Regions from separate parts of the Paenibacillus sp. FSL K6-2862 genome, predicted to be linked through region 1. Evidence: riboswitches for the same ligand, from Rfam matches in the RefSeq annotation. Region 1 holds a riboswitch; the other holds the start of a gene.
What was found. Region 1 has a riboswitch for cobalamin ahead of nikB (nickel ABC transporter permease). Riboswitches for the same ligand answer to the same signal wherever they lie in the genome.
Positions count from the first base shown of each region.

Region 2: linked by a shared signal. The riboswitch ahead of MHB82_RS06795 (ABC transporter substrate-binding protein) and the one ahead of nikB (nickel ABC transporter permease) in region 1 are both predicted to bind cobalamin.

Region 1 covers NZ_JBBOSN010000001.1:267,343-271,627, reverse strand. The annotation lists gene MHB82_RS01245 (ABC transporter substrate-binding protein) at 1-336, opposite strand, end outside; gene nikC (nickel transporter permease) at 351-1,184, opposite strand; gene nikB (nickel ABC transporter permease) at 1,185-2,108, opposite strand; cobalamin riboswitch at 2,287-2,476, opposite strand; gene MHB82_RS01230 (AraC family transcriptional regulator) at 2,557-3,384, opposite strand; gene MHB82_RS01225 (alpha-glucosidase/alpha-galactosidase) at 3,580-4,285, shown strand, end outside.
Region 2 covers NZ_JBBOSN010000001.1:1,490,116-1,494,400, forward strand. The annotation lists gene cbiB (adenosylcobinamide-phosphate synthase CbiB) at 1-860, shown strand, start outside; gene MHB82_RS06790 (histidine phosphatase family protein) at 851-1,498, shown strand; cobalamin riboswitch at 1,671-1,799, shown strand; gene MHB82_RS06795 (ABC transporter substrate-binding protein) at 2,209-3,210, shown strand; gene MHB82_RS06800 (FecCD family ABC transporter permease) at 3,207-4,253, shown strand; gene MHB82_RS06805 (ABC transporter ATP-binding protein) at 4,274-4,285, shown strand, end outside.

The DNA of each region.
Region 1 (4,285 bases):
CCATGTCGTATCATCAATACGATCCCAGCTATCCGCAATTTTCGGTACCAATTTCATATTTTCGTCAAATTGAATCAGAGTCTCTCCTATTGCTGCCCGTGTAAGGGTCCAGCCGTTCCACTCCTCTGCAGGATCCAGATTACTTCCAAGCCAGAATAGCGCTACATTCAGATGAGTCGGTGTACCTGCACTGCCTTTGCCCGCCTCAGCTGCCTTTTCGCCAGATGATGATGAGGTGGAAGTACTTGTTGGGGTTTGGCCACATGCCGCGATAATACATAAGATCAATAATGACAGTATGGTAAGCGTTAGCGTTTTTCCATATCTCGAATTCATTCCCGTTCCTCCTGTTAAGCTGCCTTTTTCTTGGGATCCAGCACATCCCTCAGACTGTCGCCCAGCAAATTAAAAATGATCACCGTGCAAAAAATCGCAAGTCCCGGATAAATCAACAGCCACGGAGCTGTCTGCAAATATCGCCTGCCTTCATTCAGCATCGCCCCCCACTCCGGTTCAGGAGGCTGAGCACCCAGCCCCAAAAAGGACAGGCCTGAGATGGATAACATCATGCCGCCCACATCCATCATCGCCATAACGATAAGAGGAGACAGCATATTGGGCAGGATGGTTCTGGTGATGATCTGAATCTTCCGCGCACCGCTGAAGGCTGCCGCAGCGACATACTCCTTTTGCTGAAGCGAGATCACCAGACTTCTTGCCAGTCGTGCATACTTCGCCCACCATACAACAGCCAGGGCAATTACCGTATTAAATAGGCCTGGCCCCAGCATCCCCACTACTGCGATAGCGAAGATTAATCCTGGAAAGGCCATCAGCGTATCGGATAACCGCATCAGCACTGTATCCGTCAGCCCACGGGCAAAACCCGCGATAACACCAATGGCTACACCAAGCACAAACACAATTCCGATCATCATAAATGTAAGCAGAAGCGACATCCTGGCCCCGTAAAGGAGACGGGATAACACGCAGCGTCCAAGCTGATCGGTTCCAAGCGGAAATTCCGAACTGGCAGGCTGCAGTACCTTGGCAAAATTCGTTGCCAGTGGATCATGCGGTGCAAGCAGCGGCGCAATCATGGCGAGAATGACCCAGAGGAGGGTCAATGAACATAGAAACGTGAACCAGCGATGCTGTGTCAGAATAAGCTTAAATTCTCTCATTCACACATCCACGTCCAGTCGAATCCGCGGGTCATGCAGATGTGTCCAGAGATCAACAATCAGATTCAGCAATACATAGATGGTTGCCATCCAGATGACATAGCCCTGAATCAGGGGATAGTCCCTTGTAAAGATGGCATCCACCGCCATCTGCCCTACACCGGGCCATACGAACAAACTTTCCACAATGGCAGCCCCGCCAAGCAGGGCGCCTGTAGACATGCCCATGAGCGTAACGATGGGCAATAATATATTGGGTAAAATATGCTGCATCATAATGACTCTCTCCTTCACACCTCTGGCTCTGGCCCCCGTTACATAATTCTGGGACATCTCTTCCAGAATCACCGTACGGATCTGCCTGATATATTGGGCGATCAGAGGTAACGCCAGTGTGCATGCGGGCAATATCAGGCTGTTCCAGCCCGAACTCCCCATGACGGGCAGCAGCTTGAGCTGTACGCCAAACACCAGCATGAGCAGCATCCCGAGCCAGAAGCTGGGCATGGACAACCCGGCAAACGAAAACAGGCGTATGACGTAATCCAGCACGTTGTTTCTGTAGACGGCCGACAAAATACCCAGTGGAAACGCAATCAGAATGACCAGCAGCAGGGCACTTCCTGTTAGCCGAAGCGTGGCTGGAAGCCTGGACAGCAGAATGTCGAGCACAGGCCTGTCGTATTTATAGGACGTTCCGAAATCTCCGGTAAGCACCTGTCCCAGCCAGGTTCCGTAGCGTATCCAAAACGGCTGATCCAGTCCCAGCTGGACACGCACCTGCTGTACCAATTCGTCCGACGGAGTGACTCCTGTAGACATGAGCATAAGCCTTGCCGGGTCCCCCGGAGACAGATAGGTCAGCAGAAATGTCAGAAACGAAATGCCAAATAACACGGCTGCCAGCTGAATGAATCTTTTCACAATATATCTACTCACATGTCTGACATCCTCTCCCCAATCTCCAACCCCGCACGTGACTTGTCCATGCATATCAAAAAAGACGTCTCTCTCCGCTAATACCGGATAAGGACGTCTTAAATAAACAGATTTTCAGAAAAAATCATGCTCTCTAAACACCTTCCTATCTCCCGTAGGTACTACTGTGTTGTTAAACTAGGCAGGTCTCCTGGCTCCAGAATCCTCGTCATTGCAGCACCTTCCCGGCCTAAACCAGTGGCATAACGCTGCATGACTCCTCTGTTACAGTGGCGGGACCGCGCCGGCATCACACCGGTCTTCCCTATTAAGCTTCTACCCGAAGGTATAGCACCCAGTTCCACATATTCAATTGAAATGCATTCTGTACCAGTATAGCTGGCTCACAGATAATGATCAAAGCATTTATTCAAATTTGAAATAGCTCATCAGCCTATTCCCGCTCTCTCGAACCTTTGGGGGAGACTCCTGTCACACGCTTGAACATCTTGGAAAATAACAACGGATCCGTATACCCCACGGAGTGGGCAACCTCACTGACCGAAAGCGTTGAGCTCTGCAGCAGCTCTGCTGCGCGATTCATCCGGTATTCAAGAAAAAAGGCCTGTAACGACTTTCCGTACTTCTCCTTAAATAGACCGGACAGATACGTACGATCCAGACGCACGGACTGTGCAATATCAAGGATGGACGTCTTCTGGCTGTACCTGTTCTCCATAAACTTAACTGCTTGTCTGATGTATTCATCCTTGGTGGAAAGGGGCCTCTGCGGCTTGTCCTCATCAGGGGATGAGGAGATCAGTTCGGCGATTAATCGGTACAGCAGGCTCTGGCTAAATACATCTCCACCATTGCGCGATGAGGCCTGAACCATGTCTGCATATAAACCATCCATTACCTTTGGATCCCTGGCTTCGAATACAGGGCATGCTGGACTCAGGTTTGCCCGCTGCATGAAAGTCTTGGCATGTACGCCCTTAAATCCGAACCAAGAGTATGTCCAAGGCTCGTTCGCGTCGGCTTCATAATGAATGATCGTATCCGGCAGAATGGCGAAGCCCTGACCCTGCGTCAAATGGTACTCCTTATCTTCCATATGAACGGTTCCCCGTCCCTCATGAATGTAATGAACCACATAGGAATCTCGTACCCCCGGACCCCAATAATGAGACGGATCACAATCCTCCCAGCCAAAAAAAAGCAGCACCAGCTCCATCTGTGTCCAGTCCATGGGCAACACGTTCATCTCGATTGGACTCACCTTCCCACCCCTTCACTTCTTCCGCATCAACATGTATCTTACTTTAGATTATAACAGGTATATTGGTTAAATATCAGCTGAAAGCGGGACCAAAAATGGGATTATGCCATGTAAGGGAGAGGTTGAACCATAGTTATATAAGCTGGATCGGCCTATAGTTGGGGTACACCATTATTCAGGGAGGCTGGACTTGAGATGAACAAAATTACGTTTCTCGGTGCAGGCAGCACCGTTTTTGTCAAAAATGTATTAGGTGACGTCATGATGACTGAAGCACTGCAGGATTTTGAATTGGCCTTGTTTGATATCGATGCCGAACGGCTGAATGATTCCGAGCGACTGCTGACCAGTATGGGCCGTTCTCTTGGAAGCCGTTGTTCCGTAAAAAAATACACAGACCGCAAAGAAGCACTGCGCGGTGCCAAATATGTCATTAACGCCATTCAAGTGGGCGGATATGATCCATGTACAATTACGGACTTCGAAATACCGAAGAAATACGGGCTGCGTCAGACTATTGCTGACACCCTCGGCATTGGCGGTATCTTCCGTAATTTGCGTACCATTCCAGTCATGCTCGACTTTGCCCGGGACATGCAGGAAGTGTGTCCTGACGCCTGGTTCCTGAACTACACCAACCCGATGGCCGTACTGACCAATGTCATGAACGTGCATGGAGGGATCAAAACGGTAGGTCTGTGCCACAGCGTGCAGGTATGCGTGCCTCACTTGTTTGAAGCGCTGGGAATGGATCAGACAGGCGTAGTTGCAAAAGTGGCAGGAATCAACCATATGGCCTGGCTGCTGGAAGTAACGAGAGATGGCCAGGATCTGTATCCAGAGATTAAACGCCTGGCGAGGGAGAAACAGAAGGAGCAGCATCATGATATGGTGCGGTTCG
Region 2 (4,285 bases), 1.2 Mb from region 1:
TAAGAAAACGAGTGAGCAGCGATCATGGGCTTAAGCGGGCAGGAATGCTATTTCCGATCGTCATTGCGGGTGGTTCATTGGTGCTTACTTGGGGAGTGTTATATATCCTGGGACTTGTTCACCCAGTGATTTCCGTTATCGTTGAAGTGGTACTAATTTCCACCACCATTGCTTCCAAAGGACTGAAGGATGCAGGCATGGAAGTGTATCGTCATCTGAGAGAAAGGGATTGGCCTGCGGCTAGACGTTCACTAAGCATGATCGTGGGGCGGGATACAGCGCATCTGGATGAACCGGAAGTGGTAAGGGGAACCGTGGAGACTGTAGCGGAAAACATCGTAGATGCCATCGTTTCACCGCTGTTCTATGCCCTGATTGGCGGTGCCCCGCTAGCGATGGCCTATCGGGCCGTCAATACGCTGGATTCCATGGTTGGTTATAAAAATGAAAAGTATTTGCATCTTGGCTGGGCCTCTGCTCGTCTGGATGATTGGGCGAACTGGATTCCGGCGCGGCTTACTGCCTTGCTGCTCATTACGGGTGCATGGTTCATGAGATTGAACGCAAAAGGCGCTGCACGCATGGTTCGCCGGGATGCCAGATTGCACCCTAGCCCAAACAGCGGATTCCCGGAGTCGGCCGTTGCGGGAGCGCTGGGCATCAGGCTTGGCGGGTATAACGTCTATCACGGAGTGGCTTCTTTTCGAGCCTATATGGGCGATCAGACACGGCTGATGGAATCAGAGGATATCGTGCGGACCACGCGTTTGATGTTCTGGTCGGCGGGAGCTTTTGTGCTGTTATGCTGGCTGGTAACGTTCGGCATCTGGACAGCAGGAGGTGCGCTGTTATGGAAGTAGATTCCGGGAAGCGTGTAACAGGAACGCGGGAGATCGTGTTTATCCGTCATGGGACAACTTCTTGGAATGTGGAAAAGAGATACCTCGGACATACCGATATTGGTCTCCTGCAGGATGCAGTGCGGGAACTGGCGCCGCTTCGCGAGTCCATTCGCGGGATCACATGGGATGCACTATTTTGCAGTGATTTGCTGCGCTGCCGGCAGACAGTGGAACGAATTGCCCCGGTACAAGCAGGACAAGTACAGTATGATTCGCGTTTGCGTGAGATTGATTTTGGGCAATGGGAAGGCATGACTTACAATGTGCTCAAGGACAATCCGCTCTACCGGGATTGGATTGATGCACCGCAGGATGTGACGCCACCGGGCGGTGAGCCTTGGCAGGCATTTGCTGCGAGGATCGACTCCTTCGTGGAGGAGTGCCTTGTGTCCGTTTCGCCAGAGGAACATTCCGAAGAAAATCATGTTCCTGTGATTGCCGTAGTTACCCATGGCGGTGTCATTCGGTACGCCTTGTCACGCCTCATAACGGAACTGGGATTCTGGGATACGCAGGTCATTCCGGGGCAAGCAATTAAGGTTCGGCTTGAAAAAAGCGGAAATAGCTGGGTTTCAAGCAGGGTGTCTTTTCCGTGAATCGGGTTGTAAGGATGTGCAATATAACCTATAATCACAACAGAAGTGTGACTTCAGCATGAATATATATCTCGTTATGCGCTTAAGCGCTGATGGATGGTACATGCTCACTTGAATGGTTACAATATCAGCGACCACGGGTCCCTTGTGCGAGCAAGAAGAGCTCATCGAGTTAATGCAAACGATGAACGGCACAATGGGTGAAATAGGGAAGCCGGTGTGAATCCGGCACGGTCCCGCCACTGTAAATCAGGACGAGCAGTCCTGTAAGTCAGGTTACCTGCCCTGGACGTACAAACCGGTGTTCCTTCGAGGAAAGGACAGCGTTTCGGGCAATTCTATGTGCATCAACGGCGGGTACGCTGTAGATGTGCAGATCGCCATATGCGAGACGTCATCCCTGATCCTGACGTAAGGATCGGGGATTTTTTTGTTCATATAGGATGAACCTGTAAGCTTTACACTAGACCACTACGATTGCAGTACCGTCTTCCGATCGCTGTTATCCCCAGATTTCTTTGATCCCCTTATTAAAAGGGGAAATCCGGTGATAAAGGCGAACACTTCGTTTCTCCAGATCGGTTCTGCACTCTCCGTTAACGTGTAAATGTTGCAGTTCAAACCTTATATAGGAACACCAAAGTATGGGGAGTAAGAGTTTGAGCATGTTGCAAGAAATAGTACAAATAGAGAAGGGGAGAATGAACAGAATGAACATCAAGAATTGGAAAGGCATGGCGTCCCTGCTGACAGCAGCGATGCTCACACTGGCTTTGGCCGGCTGTGGAAATGCAACAACGAGCGAGGGAACAGGTACGTCTACGCAGCAGCCTGCACAGGAGCAATCCCAAGGCCAGGAGCAGACGGATCTCAAAACACAATATCCACTTACGGTAACGGATGCGACAGGTGAATCCTTCACGTTTGAGAAAGCGCCAGCCAAAATCGTATCCGTATCTCCGGCAGAAACCGAGTCGTTGTTCGCGCTTGGACTAGACGAGCAGATCGTAGGCGTATCCGACTATGACGATTATCCGGAAGCTGCAACGACCAAACCGAAAATGGGCGGTGTGTCGAAGCCCAATGAAGAATCAATTATCGCAGCGGAAGCAGACATCGTATTTACAGGGATCTCCATGAGCGAAGAAGCTGTGACGAAGCTGCGCGAACTGGGAATCACCATTTTCAAAACAGATCCGAAATCGATAGACGATGTCATGAACAACATCGAAACGTTCGGCAAAATCACGGATCATCAGGAGCAGGCACAGGAGCTCATCACGAAGATGAAACAAGATGTAGCGGACATAACCGAAGCGGTTAAGGCTGTGAAGTCGGAAGATCAGAAAAAGGTATATGTTGAATTCTCCCCAGGCTGGACTGTGGGTAAAGGCGAATTCATGGATGAACTGATTACGGTAGCCGGTGGAATCAACGTTGCTTCCGACCTCGTGGGCTGGAATGAAATTAACGAAGAGAACATTATTGCTTCCAATCCGGATGTCATTCTGTACGCCAATGATGTTATTGATGAGAACTCCAAAACATTGGATCAGATCATCAAAGAGCGCAGCGGCTGGGATCAAATCACGGCGGTGAAAGACGATGCAGTTATTGGCCTGGATGCCAACCTGCTGAGCCGTCCGGGCCCACGTGTAACGGAAGGTTTGAAAGCTGTAGCCAAAGCGATCTATCCTGACCTGTTCCAATGAGTAAAAAGCTGGCAGTGTACGGAACAGCCGGAATTCTGCTGCTTGTGCTGACTGTGCTGATCTGTACGGGCATCGGTTCAGTGGCTCTGCCTGTCCGTGACATTGCAGGCATTCTGCTTCATCACATGCCATGGATCGGAGATTGGATCACGCCTGACTGGAGTACGGCAGCCGAGCAGATTATATGGAAGGTCAGGTTCCCGCGGGTACTGCTTGCTGTACTCGTGGGTGCATCGCTGGCCATCGCCGGAGCAGGCTTTCAGGGGGTCCTTCGTAACCCGCTGGCAGATCCGTTTACGCTTGGCGTATCGTCTGGTGCATCGGTGGGCGCTGCTTTTCTGATTTTCTTCGGATTGCAGTATGCACTGATCGGAATCTGGACCTTGCCGCTCGTTGCGTTTCTGACGGGCGTGCTCACATTATGGTTTGTACTCGCCCTGGCTCGTGAAGGGCGCAAAATACCGACGCACAGCCTGATTCTGGCGGGTGTGGTGATGCAAAGCTTTCTGGGAGCGGTGGTCTCCTTCCTGTCGACCATGTCGAAACAGACGATTAACGAAATTATATACTGGACGATGGGAAGTCTGGCTCTGCGTGGGTGGTCGTATACGGCCATCCTTTTCCCGTATTTTATACTGGGTCTGATTTTCCTTTGGAGCCGTGCCCGTTCCTTGAATGTTCTTGCACTGGGTGAACGGCAGGCTGCACATATCGGTGTCCAGGTGGATGGTCTGAAGCTATCTGTCCTTGCCGTAGGAACGCTGCTTACTGCCGGGGCCGTCTCAGTTTCGGGTGTCATTGGATTCGTCGGTCTTGTCATTCCGCATATTCTTCGTCTAATCGTTGGGCCTGACTATCGTTTGCTGGTTCCCTTGTCCGCGATTGGCGGAGCCATCTTCATGGTATGGGCCGATACGATTGCACGCTCCCTGCTGGCACCGACCGAAATTCCGCTTGGTGTGGTGACGGCCTTTGTGGGAGCCCCTTTCTTCGCGTATCTGCTGCATCGGAATAAAAAGCTGCGAAAAGGGGTGATGCCATGAGTACAAGCATGAGTAAAAGCATGAGTGCAAAC